DNA from 4 places in the Chungangia koreensis genome. Region 1 is predicted to be linked to each of the others. Evidence: a T-box and tRNA genes for the amino acid it is inferred to sense, from the RefSeq annotation. Region 1 holds a T-box; the other regions hold tRNA genes.
What was found. The T-box of region 1 lies ahead of argS (arginine--tRNA ligase). A T-box ahead of a tRNA ligase gene usually reads a tRNA of that ligase, here a tRNA-Arg.
Positions count from the first base shown of each region.

Region 1 (3,213 bases):
AAGGACCAGGTTGATGCATTGACTGCTGCAGGCATATCTGCGGCCTTTTTGAATAGTTCGCAAAGCCCTTACGAGATGACAAAAACATTGGAAATGGCTAAATCAGGAGAATACAAGCTTCTATATGTTGCGCCGGAACGATTAGAATCTGTTTCTTTTATGAACGATTTAAGAGAAATGAAGGTTCCGCTCATTGCTGTAGACGAGGCACATTGCATATCCCAATGGGGGCATGACTTCAGACCGAGCTATCGGTCAATCGGCAAATTGGCTGATTGTTTTCCGGATCGGCCGGTCGTCTTGGCATTAACTGCAACGGCAACGCCTGTAGTAAGAGAAGATATATGCAAACAACTACAGATTAAACAACAACACACAGTCATGACAGGTTTTGAACGAGAGAATTTATCATTCTCTGTTGTGAAAGGTCAAGACCGAGGGAAGTTTTTACGTGAGTATTTGAAGAAGAATGATAAAGATGCGGGTATTATCTATGCTGCAACGCGCAAAACCGTTGACCAGCTATATGATTCATTGAAAAAAGGCGGAGTCTCCGTCGCGAAATACCACGCAGGTTTATCGGAAGAGGAACGTGAACATGCACAAGAGCGTTTCCTCAATGATGAAGTGAAAGTGATGGTCGCAACCAATGCATTTGGTATGGGAATCGATAAGTCCAATATTCGATTTTGCTTGCATTATCAGTTGCCGAAAAACATGGAGAGTTACTATCAGGAAGCAGGTCGTGCAGGCAGGGATGGGCTGCCGGGAGAATGTATTGTCCTTTATTCTTCACAAGACGTTCAGCTCCAACGTTTCCTGATCGACCAATCTTTAGAGCGCGAACGGATTCCTATGGAGTTGGAAAAACTTCAGGGGATGGTCGATTACTGTCATACAGAGAATTGTCTACAGCAATTCATCATCCATTACTTTGGTGATTTAGATGCATCATCCTGTGGTAAATGTGGAAACTGCACAGATAATAGAGAGAGTCATGATGTGACCAAAGAAGTTCAGATGGTGCTGTCCTGCATCGTCCGTATGGGGCAAAAGTTTGGTAAAGGGATGGTTGCCCAAGTACTAACAGGCTCGAGAAATAAGAAAGTATTGGACTTTGGCTTCGAGGACTTGCCGACGTATGGAATTTTGAAGGAACATAGTGCAAAGGATGTTACAAATCTGATTGAATTCATGATTTCAGAAGAACTCATCGGAGTGTCCCACGGTTCGATGCCGATTATCTATGTAACGGAAAAAGGAAAAGATGTGTTACTAAGTAAAGTAACGGTTCATCGGAAGGGCACGGTCGTAACAAAACAAATTTCTGATGACGATCCGTTGTTTGAAGAACTTCGATTACTTCGAAAAAATATGGCAGCTGAAGCAGGTGTCCCGCCATTCGTTATTTTTTCAGACAAGACGCTGCGAGATTTATGCGCAAGAAGGCCGGCTACTGAAGATGAAATGCTTGATGTTCACGGAATCGGCATAAACAAGATGGAGAAGTACGGAGAACCGTTTTTGGAAGCGATTCGGGAGTTTTAATAGTATCAGGTAGCTGAAGGCGTTAGCATATCTGAAAAAGGTAATTGACTCTTGTTGAATGCTCTGCTAAATTGTTATCAATATCAATGAGGAAGAGAGTAGCCGTAGAATACTTCTTAAGCGAGCCGGGACATGGTGGAAGCCGGGCGATTGTACTATGGTGAAACGCACTTCTAAGATGTTTTCTTGAAGGAAGTAGGGAAAACCGGGGACTCCGCCGTTATGGAGAAAGCGGCCCGGTAATGGGCAATGTGAGTGGTACCACGGAAGCACAAGCTTTCGTCTCATCTTTTTGATGAGGCGAAGGCTTTTTTTATTTAGTTGAATGAAAGGAGTAATTGCTATGAAATCTGAGGTCGTAAAATTATTGAATGAAAACAGCCTCATATCAGTTGAAGAAAGCATGTTAGAACATCCTGTCCATGCTCAAATGGGAGACTTGGCATTGCCATGTTTCCCATTCGCCAAAGAACTGAGGAAATCACCAACTTTAATCGCGCAGGAGATTGCGGAAAAGTTAAATAGTCCACTGATTGAACGGACAGAAGCGGTAAATGGCTATGTCAATATCTTTTTAAGCAGGAATGGGATTACTGAAAGTTTGATCCGAAAGATTTCGGATGAGGGGACAGAATTCGGTTCTTCTTTCACGGGTAATGGTGGAGTTGTCACCATTGATATGTCATCTCCAAATATAGCAAAACCTTTTTCTATGGGTCATCTTCGGTCGACGGTCATAGGAAATTCCATTGCGAACATTCTCGAGAAAAGTGGTTATAAAACCATCAAAATAAACTATATCGGTGACTGGGGAACACAATTCGGCAAGCTGTTGACGGCTTACCGTAAATGGGGAAACGATGAAGAAGTTAAAGCCGCTCCGATTCAAACATTGCTAAGGTACTACATCAAGTTCCATGAGGAAGCAGAATTGAAACCTTCCTTGAATGACGAAGGCAGAGCAGCCTTCAAAGCATTGGAGGATGGTGATTCAGATGCACTCGCTCTTTGGAAATGGTTCCGCTCAGAATCATTAAAGGAATTCCAGCGGATCTATGATCTGCTTGGCGTGACTTTTGATAGTTATAACGGTGAAGCATATTATAACGACAAAATGGACCCGATCGTACAAGAATTAGACGAGAAGGATTTACTCACCGAATCTGATGGAGCTCAGGTCGTTGAACTGGGAGAGGATATGCCGCCTGCTCTCATTAAAAAGTCGGATGGTGCTACCTTATATGTCACACGGGATTTGGCGGCAGCTATAGATCGAAAGCAGACTTATCATTTTGTTAAATCCCTATATGTCGTGGGGAATGAACAAAGCCTCCATTTCACACAATTGTGTCAGGTGCTTTCAAAAATGGGGTATGACTGGTCGAAAGACATCGAGCATATCCCCTTCGGTCTAATTTTGAAGAATGGTAAAAAGATGTCAACTCGGAAAGGAATCATCGTTCTTCTGGAAGAAGTGTTGAATGAAGCCATTGACTTAGCAAAAGGTACGATAGAAGAGAAGAATCCCAATTTGGCCAATAAACAAGAGGTGGCAGAAGCGGTTGGAGTAGGGGCCATTATCTTCAGCGACCTAAAACAACATCGCAAGCATGATATTGAATTCAATCTATCTTCTATGCTTCAAACTGAAGGGGAAACGGGACC
Region 1 is NZ_JBHSEC010000019.1:305,411-308,623, reverse strand. It holds gene recQ (DNA helicase RecQ) at 1-1,548, shown strand, start outside; T-box leader at 1,626-1,838, shown strand; gene argS (arginine--tRNA ligase) at 1,874-3,213, shown strand, end outside.

Region 2 (3,213 bases), on a different contig from region 1:
TTGACTTCGGACCCATAGAGGTTTCTAAAATCGAAGGGAAGGTTTTGGGTTATTTGAAGGAGAATTAATACTAACAAAGCGTTAGCAGAAACTTATGTTAATTAAAAGGGATGAGTACTTGTTGAAGTGGAAGAAGAGATGGGCTGCGATTGGTTTGATTGGGGTACTTCTCATAGTATTAATTGCTAACATAGATACCTCAAAAGAGACAGTTATTTACCACGTTCCTGAAGGATTTAAAGGTTGTATGACAATCTATTTTAGTCAAAAAGGATATGAACCCTTAGACATGAAGGATAATGAAATAATAATAGATATACCTAAAGATGGGAAGGTAATAACTTCTACCTCTCAGGAAGATTTCAATAAAATTGGATGGCATAAAACAGAGGCGTATTACTTGAATAATTCAGGGGAAAGAATAATGGAAATTCCTAAATCAATGTATCAAAACGGATTGGATTCAATAACGAATAGCGACCCTAAGTCAGCAAGATTCACTATATCGTTTGATGGTAGGTCGGATTATTGTTATTAAGTCTTAGAAAAGCCTACTAAAATTCGCTACCTTCTTCAAGAATAGAGGCATTAGTAAAAAAACGAATAATAAAATACATGAGCTTGGAGGTAATTCTCCAGCTCATTTTTTATGTGCATTAGTACATAAAACAACATGGGTATTCTTCACATTTAGAATGCCAAGTTCCTCAACCTTAACTTATCTGCTGTTTCCCAAGTTCCATGATCACTCGCCAGAATAAGCATCTGCTTTTTCTTGCTCAACTCACTTTCCATTTTCCTTTTGTCGAGAAATTGAAACCATCCTAAATAAAGTTGTAAATACTTCGTAGAAACACCATTAACATATGCCATCATCGGACTCATTGTGGAATGGATGAAACGGACTTCGAATATACAGTTGACTATATGAATGAGCAGCTCGTTCAAATTTTAAATTTGAAGCATGATTGAGCTTTTGTTAGATGTCGGAAAATAACGGGAAAGCACAGTAATAGGAAAAGAGGTGTATTATGGATAAACTATTTTTCGCTTTATTCACCATTGTGTATATAGGGTTACTCGTGTGGGGATTAAAAGGGATCAGTACCAAAGCCTTCAAAAAGTGGACGAGTGTCCTCTTTGTGGTTGTTGGAGCGCTGATCTATGATAACTTCATATTGGCAATCGGTGATTGGATTGGTGAAGGAGAATTACTTAAGAACTTGAATGCAGCCAGGTTTTGGTTTCATGCTTTTATTACCCCTCTATTAGTAATCTTTTCAATAGGAACACTTCGGGAAAGCGGTGTTGCTTGGGTGAAGAAGTGTTGGGTAACGATCATTGCTTTGCTCTATATGATTGCCGCAATTGTCATGGAAGTCATTTCCGTTACTGCAGATCTTCAGCTTAAAGTGGACAAAGCTTATGGTGTGGTCAGTTATTCATCTGCAGAAGGACCGAACGGACCACCCATCATGATTCTCATGATTACACTTGCAATGCTCGTTGTGAGTGCCATCCTATGGAAGAAAACAGGCTGGTACGTATTTTTCATCGGTGTCGTGATTATGACGATTGGCAGTGCCGTGCCATTAGAGATTGAAAGTAATGCTATTACCAATCTTTTCGAACTCATCTTGTTGACATCATTAATGTGGACAAAACGGAAACTCTTAAAGGACGAGTTAACAGTTAACTAAAATGTTGGACTGATTTGAAGTAGCCTTTTAATGAAGGAACTAAATATGTTATAATGATTGATGTCCTATTTAGGTCATCTCCTCTTAGCTCAGCAGGATAGAGCAACAGTTTCCTAAACTGTAGGTCACAGGTTCAAATCCTGTAGAGGAGGTAATGAAAAAGGCTTTCCGATGGTGTATCGGAAAGCCTTTTTATTATTCCGCTCCGGCTTCTTCAAAGGCAGCGGATACTTTATCGAATTCAGCATCGGTTTCAATGAAGGTCAAATCTCCTTCTTCCTCAATCCGGAAGAAATAAATATCAATATCCTCTTCGGAATCCATTTCCAGTTCTTCAACAAAGGCTGCTGCTACATAATCATTTCCCTCTACAGGCAGCAAACCTAATACTTCCATCTGTTGATCTTGATCGTCTTCATCTACTATTGTGAATAAGTTTCCGACTTCGATTTTACCTAAATTCTCTTCCATGTGGATTCCTCCAATCGTAATTTCCTCACGATTAAGTTACCCTATTTTTCAGATCACACTCATAACTTGAGGAATTTAATATGACGAACTTCCTTGAAAACATAGTGAAAGTTATCATTGTTACTGTGTTTCATTTTTTCAAAATGAACTAAGTTTTATAGGATTTTTTATTACTCAAATTCAATTTAAATTTATATGGGAGCGAAAAAGATCCATCAAAGAAGTGGTTATGTTCAATTCACTATAGAATTATGCCCCGCCTGCGGCGGCACCACTAGCTGCGGGAGCTGCTCCAGCCGCCTGTCTCTGACCTAATTCCTGGTCAATCAGCAAAATAGCAGAAGGATTATTCTGAGCTAACGTAAGTCTTGAAACAATTGTTTGAGATTGAGCCTCTTCGTTAATCTGTTCTCTTAAGAAGTCTTGAATAATGACCGCAGCTTGAGGATCTGCTTGATTTGCATAGTTGAACGCTTGTCGATAAGCGTTTGTTACATATTTTTCATGTTCGAGAACCTTTTGGAACAATTCAAGTGGTGAACCAAAATCAGTTGGAAATGCGGGTACGCTAGTTAGATTGACGGTTGCGTCTTTATCAACCATATAGTTGATCAGTGTCAACATATGCGTCCGCTCTTCCTCTGATTGTAATCTTAGCCATTTCGCCATTCCCGTATAATTTAATCTTCCCATTTGAGCGGACATTGCCAAATATAAGGCAGATGAGTAATTTTCAATTTGTATCAGATTATTGATTAATCTCTGTAATTCTTCGTTCAATTTTTCCTCTCCTTCAAATTCACATACTGTAAGTTATGACATTTACCTATAGATGGTTACTGGTTACTTGTCACGATTGATCATCATAACAAAGAAAAAATAAGGAACGGTATAAAGACTAACCGCTCCTACATGTGATGTTACATCTTTTTACTTTCTTGAAGAATCTTTGATACTCCCGTACGCTCCCAATCCTCAACAGTTTGATAAGCTTTTTCTGGTGAATACCCCTTACCTACAAGCAGTCCCATTAAGATGAATT
Region 2 is NZ_JBHSEC010000004.1:17,050-20,262, forward strand. It holds gene lepB (signal peptidase I) at 1-68, shown strand, start outside; gene ACFOZY_RS04195 (DUF6843 domain-containing protein) at 122-538, shown strand; partial or broken gene ACFOZY_RS04200 (IS1595-like element ISSpps1 family transposase) at 691-864, opposite strand; gene ACFOZY_RS04205 (hypothetical protein) at 1,032-1,700, shown strand; tRNA gene ACFOZY_RS04210 (tRNA-Arg) at 1,779-1,852, shown strand; gene ACFOZY_RS04215 (DUF1292 domain-containing protein) at 1,896-2,171, opposite strand; gene ACFOZY_RS04220 (ferritin) at 2,421-2,951, opposite strand.
Region 2: it encodes a tRNA-Arg, which carries the amino acid that the T-box ahead of argS (arginine--tRNA ligase) is inferred to sense. The anticodon was not compared.

Region 3 (3,213 bases), on a different contig from region 1:
TGGTGGGAAGAATACAACGCTTCTTCTACGGCGTCCGCCACCACGGCCTCCGCCGCCCCCTCCAAAGAAGGAGCTTATGATAAAGAACAAGACGATCATTATCAAAATGGTTGAAAATCCACCACCGCCACCTTGGTTTCCTGCTCCTTGAACTTGAGCGACTTCACCGTTCCAATTGTATTCAGCAGCCACTTCATTGTAGAGAACTTTGTACGTATTAATGATTCCTTCATCATACTGATCTCGCTCAAAATATGGATAGGCGTATTCATCCAAAATCCGCCCGACTTTTCCGTCGGGCAGTGCCCCTTCTAATCCATATCCGACTTCAATCCGCATTTTTCTTTCCTTTAGAGCAACCAGAAAGAGAACACCATTATTCTCTCCCTTTTGACCAATCCCATATTCCCTAAGTGCTTTTAACGCATAGCTTTCAACCGTTTCATCCTCCAAACTCGGAATGGTCATCACCACAACTTGTGCAGTCGTTCCTGCCTCCAAATTTTTTCCTAACGTGATCAATTCCGACTTCTGTTCAGGGGTCAATACACCTGCATGATCCTGGACAAAGATGTCCCCGACCTGCTGTGGAATTGCTGCAGCATCGGCTTTGATCTGAATTCCCAGAACCAGACATGCGATGGTCAACCAACCTGCAACCTTTTTCATCAGTCTCCATTCCCTTCAAAGTCGACGGTTGGGGCTTCTTGCGCTGCTGCATCTGCTTCGAAGTATTCTTTTTGTTCAAAACCAAACATTCCGGCCATTAAGCTGCCAGGAAATCTTCTCACCTTTTTGTTATAAGCTGCGACAACACCGTTATAATCTTGTCTTGCCACCGCAATCCGGTTTTCAGTCCCTGCTAATTCATCCATCAATTGTTGGAAGTTTTGATTGGCTTTCAAATCCGGATAATTCTCCACTACGACAAGCAATCGACTTAGAGCACTGGATAGTTCTGCATCCGCATTAGCTTGTTCCTCCGGGGTATTGGCTCCTGCTAACTTTGCTCGGGCATCAGAAATGCTCGCGATCACTTCTTTCTCATGTGCCGCGAACCCTTTAACTGTATTTACAAGGTTAGGGATTAGATCAAGTCTTCGTTGAAGCTGACTTTCTATTTGCGCATATGATTGATCTACATTCTCTTCCAAATCCACTAATGAGTTATAGCTCGGTATGATCATCATCGCGCCAATTATTAAGATAATTACAATAATCGCTATCGGTCCAAAAGCTTTCTTCATATGTTGTCCTCCTCATGCTGGTCCTATATATGTAATGTACCTATTTCGAAAAGAATTAAAACAAATCTATGCCTATTATGAAAAAGGGCACACTGCGTATAATGCAAGTGTGCCACTGCTAAAAGCAGTTTATATATCTTCTTCACCCATTATTGGATGGGAAATGGGTTCCCAAGGTTCGCGAGTTGCCGTGGACAGTGACTAATTCACTTTTAATTCTAAAAAACAGTGCCTTCCGTGTAATATACGGCGATTTTATAGTTTTCCACTCTTATTTCTTTCACTCGTTTCTACCTCAATACATCATATACAAAGTGTTAGACTTGCAATAGACGAAGCACACGGAATATTATTAACTTCAGAAAAATGATATAAAAAAATACCTTACAGAATCTGCAAGGTATTTTTCAGTGTTTTAAATACGGCCTCGAAGGGAATCGAACCCCTAGCGGGAGAACCGGAATCTCCAGTGTTATCCATTACACCACGAGGCCATGAAATTGTATCGGACCTTATCTATTATACAAACGAATAAAATAAATATCAAGAGGCGAAATAAAATGCATTATATTTGACCATCCTTGACCATACTATTATGATAAAGGTACATCTAAAGCATTTCGCTTTTATGTCCTGAAAATACATCCACCTTAAAGGAGGAAAACCGAAATGAATTTAATTCCTACAGTTATTGAACAAACAAACCGTGGTGAACGGGCATATGACATCTATTCCCGTCTATTGAAGGACCGGATCATTCTCTTAGGTTCCGAAATCAACGACCAAGTCGCGAACTCCATTGTTGCACAATTGCTATTCCTTGCAGCAGAGGATCCGGACAAAGACATCTCCGTGTATATCAACAGTCCCGGCGGAAGCATTACAGCCGGTATGGCGATTTACGACACGATGCAATACATCAAGCCGGATGTCCAAACTATTTGTATCGGTATGGCCGCTTCCATGGGAGCATTCCTATTGGCTGCAGGTGAAAAAGGAAAACGTTATGCATTGCCGAATGCAGAAGTAATGATTCACCAACCACTTGGCGGTGCACAAGGTCAGGCTACTGAAATCGAGATTGCTGCTAAGCGAATCCTCTTCTTGCGTGACAAGCTCAACAACATCTTGGCTGAACGTACTGGCCAATCACTTGAAGTGATTGCACGTGATACTGATCGTGATAATTTCATGACAGCTGAACGCGCAAAAGAATATGGACTGATTGATGACATCTTAATGTCCCCAAGTGAATTACCAAAGAAATAAGACAAATAAAATCCCGGGAGGAAACTTTCCTTCCGGGATTTTTTATTCTTCTGATTCAATAATTTCAGCCAAAGAGGAAATGGCATTTTCTTCATCAGAACCGTCTGCACATAATGTGACCGACGTACCTTTGCTGATTGCTAAACTCATAATGCCCATTATACTTTTGGCGTTTACTTTTTTATCGTCTTTTTGTAAATACACATCAGATGAGAAGCGGTTTGCAACTTGCACGAATAGTGCAGCTTGTCTCGCCTGCAATCCAGTTTTTAACTTAACCTCGACAGATTTCTCGGTCATCTAACTAGTGCCTCCTTCTACATTGAAAACCCTTACTCTTTATCTTAACGAATATATCATGAAAGAACAAATCTCAAATTCCTTTACGAAGATTTTCCGCGATTTCATCCAGCTTTCGCAGCCGGTGATTTACGCCTGATTTACTAACCGCTCCAGTCGAAACCATTTCACCTAACTCTTTAAGGGTTACGTCTTGGTGTTCAATTCTTAGGCGGGCGATTTCTCGGAGTTTGTCAGGAAGTTGATCGAGCCCCATCATATGATCGATGTATCGGATATTCTCAATTTGCCTAATAGCTGCTCCGATTGTCTTATTCAGATTGGCAGTTTCACAGTTAACAAGGCGATTAACACTATTTCGCATATCTCGGACAATCCGCACGTCTTCGAATTTCAT
Region 3 is NZ_JBHSEC010000020.1:164,776-167,988, forward strand. It holds gene ACFOZY_RS13765 (TPM domain-containing protein) at 1-669, opposite strand, end outside; gene ACFOZY_RS13770 (LemA family protein) at 669-1,247, opposite strand; tRNA gene ACFOZY_RS13775 (tRNA-Arg) at 1,670-1,741, opposite strand; gene clpP (ATP-dependent Clp endopeptidase proteolytic subunit ClpP) at 1,917-2,516, shown strand; gene ACFOZY_RS13785 (HPr family phosphocarrier protein) at 2,559-2,816, opposite strand; gene whiA (DNA-binding protein WhiA) at 2,890-3,213, opposite strand, start outside.
Region 3: it encodes a tRNA-Arg, which carries the amino acid that the T-box ahead of argS (arginine--tRNA ligase) is inferred to sense. The anticodon was not compared.

Region 4 (3,213 bases), on a different contig from region 1:
AACCGACCAATTGCTCTTCAAATCCAGGAATGAAAGATCCAGATCCGATTTCAAGAGAATAACCTTCAGCTTTTCCGCCTTCAAATGCTTCTCCGTCCACGAAACCTTCGAAGTCGATGACTGCAGTGTCGCCTTCAACGATTGCATCTTCTTTTACAACCAATTCAGCAAAACGTTGTTGTTGATCTTTTAATTGTTCTTCGATTTCTTCATCTGTTACTTCAGTGTCTTGTTTTTTCACATCAAGACCTTTGTAATCACCAAGAGTCACTTCAGGCTTAACTGTTACAGTAGCCTTGAAAACAACCGGCTTACCTTTTTCGATATCATCAAGATCGATGGATGGTTGATCAACAGGATCAATTCCTGCTTCTTCCACCGCATTTGAGTACGCTTCAGGAAGAACAATATCCAAAGCATCTTGATAAAGTGCTTCTTCGCCGTACATTTTGTTAAACATTTGACGAGGTACTTTCCCTTTACGGAAACCAGGTACGTTAATTTGTTTTACAACCTTTTTGAACGCTTCGTCCAAACCTTGGTTGAATTTTTCTGCGGAAACCTCGAACGTCAATACGCCAGTGTTTCCTTCTGTTTTTTCCCATTTTACTGACATGAATCTAAAACCTCCAGACATTAAATAAGCACTATATTTTCGTGCGATTATAGCCAGTTTACAACCATCTTAGTATATCATAGTTGCATAGACTTTCAACAATTTTCACTACCCGCGCTCATAGTACATCATCTCGATCCGTTCGATGAAGTCCTTAAGTTCATTGTGCGGAACCTCTGGCCCTCCTAAAAGCTGCTCCACATACCCAATATATACCGGCACAATTTCGTCCGGTTCAAAATCCGGCCACTCAAATGGATACATAGCAAAAGCATGGCGGAACAATAAATCCGCCACCATTTCCTCTTTGGACGGATCTTTCTCCAGCCTTTCTACCGCCAATGTCATACATTGCGTAAATTTCGGCATTTCATCCGGTTCTGATAATTGGAATGGAGCAATGTCCCCCTCATACCCGAACTTATTAACGGACACAAGTTCGTCATAGCCGGATTGCATCAACTGCAGTAAAATGATGGTCTTTGTTATGGCGGGAACTTTTTCATGCTCGACCAAAGCAGCAAGCTGACCGGAGTACTCTTGAATACCTTCCGTATTTAGACGCATGAGTAATTGCTCCTGCTCCATATTGTGGAGAGCACTAAAACGGTCGACTTCAAATAGCGAAGAGTCCAAATCCGGGTCAATTTCACTGACAGGTGCCGTCGTAATCCGTTCACTCATACCCAACAGATGCCTAAAGCGTTCCTTTCGCTCCTCAGGTATATGCCCCTCTTCAAACAGTGCAGCGATTGTCGTTCTCACCTCTTCAAATTCCCTCAATTGGATCAGTGTTGTCAAATACAATTCCATCGCTTCTATGTAATGGGGTGGACCTAACTGAAGGAGTCTCTTGCATATTTCTTTCGCTTTTTTAAAATTTCCCGTCTCATACAACGCAAATGCATAAGCACCCAATACATTCGGATGATCGGGCTCTAAAGATAACGCTTGTTCCAATAGTTCAAGTGAATCAGCGTACTTGAAATCCCCGACCAATTGAAGGCCTTCCGCTAACAATCGTTCAAACGTGCCGGGGAAAACGATGACATTATCCTTTTTTTGCAACTTTCCATATTTCTTCCGCATGTCTTCTCCCCGCTTTCATTGCATTCATCTTAGCATATGTGTTTTTGATACAAAAATAAAAAGAGTGTGCAATCCATGCACACTCTTTCTTTATGGTACTTACGTCCCAGGAGAGATTCGAACTCCCGACCGACAGCTTAGAAGGCTGTTGCTCTATCCTGCTGAGCTACTGGGACCTGAACTTCCCCATCTACTGACAGGAAAGACAATACTTATTGTAGATTTGAAAAACATAAAAGTCAACGGGTATTTTTCATAAATTTATATCTTCCAACAAAATTCCCTCATCAGAATAGAACTGAACCTGCCAATTATCCGATTTTCTTTGGATGATGGCATAGCTTTTTTCATTCCTTCCCCGAGGCTGTTTAAGGCTTCCTGGATTCAGAAATAGGACACCATTGTCCATCTCCGCACCTAACAAATGCGAGTGGCCGAACAGGACAACATCCGCATTCTTTTCTTCAGCACGGTACTTTAAGGGCATTAATGTGTTTTTGACGTTGAATAAATGGCCATGTGTTATGTATATTCTGGACCCCTCAACCTCGATAACCTTCTCTTCCGGAAATGCCTCTCCCCAATCGCAGTTTCCCTGAACAATATGAATTCCCTTCAGAACCTCATGATCTGAAGTTAATTCACTATCCCCACAATGGAATACAGCATCTACATCGGAATGTAAAGTTCTTACATGTTGTATGACCTGTGCATCGCCATGTGTGTCACTCATGACCAAGATTTTCATGTAACTCACCCCTACCGGTCTAATAATCCAGATAGTTCGGTTTCTAATTGTCGAAGAGCGTTTCCTCTGTGCGAAATTTGTCCTTTTTCTTCTGCAGATAGTTCAGCCATTGATTTTCCAAGAGAAGGAACATAAAAAATGGGATCGTAACCGAATCCATTGGACCCGCGCTTGTCCTGGAGGATGATTCCTTCACATGTACCGAAGAACGTTTTTGTTTCCATTCCCGGTCCTGCCACAGCTAATGAACAGCAAAAACGTGCCGTTCTATCCTCTTCTGGTACATCTTTCAGGTTTTTTAGTGCCTTTTGAATGTTTGCCTCGTCATTCTTTTCTTCCCCAGCATAACGAGCAGAATATACACCAGGTTCACCGCCCAGTGCGTCAATTTGAAGACCGCTGTCGTCAGCGATCACCATTTGACCCAATCGTTCTGCTACAGCTTCAGCTTTCAAAATCGCATTTTCTTCGAAAGTTGTTCCTGTTTCTTCCACGTCCATATCAGGCGCAACGTCCGCAAGCGTTAATACTTCATATCCGTATGGTTTGAAGATAGCTTCGAAGTCCTTTGCTTTCCCTTTGTTTTGGGTAGCAATTATCACTTTTTTCATGCCTGCTCCTCCTGTCTGATCCGATTATTGATTTCCCCCAAAACTGACTTTTGAATTGTGATCAGTTCTCTGTTCCCTTTTTCTGCAAGGCTCAATAACTCGATTAATTCTGATTTACTGAAGGTTGATTCCTCACCAGTTCCTTGCAG
Region 4 is NZ_JBHSEC010000005.1:203,669-206,881, reverse strand. It holds gene tig (trigger factor) at 1-616, opposite strand, end outside; gene ACFOZY_RS05365 (tetratricopeptide repeat protein) at 725-1,705, opposite strand; tRNA gene ACFOZY_RS05360 (tRNA-Arg) at 1,808-1,881, opposite strand; gene ACFOZY_RS05355 (metallophosphoesterase) at 1,959-2,453, opposite strand; partial or broken gene rph (ribonuclease PH) at 2,465-3,213, opposite strand, start outside.
Region 4: it encodes a tRNA-Arg, which carries the amino acid that the T-box ahead of argS (arginine--tRNA ligase) is inferred to sense. The anticodon was not compared.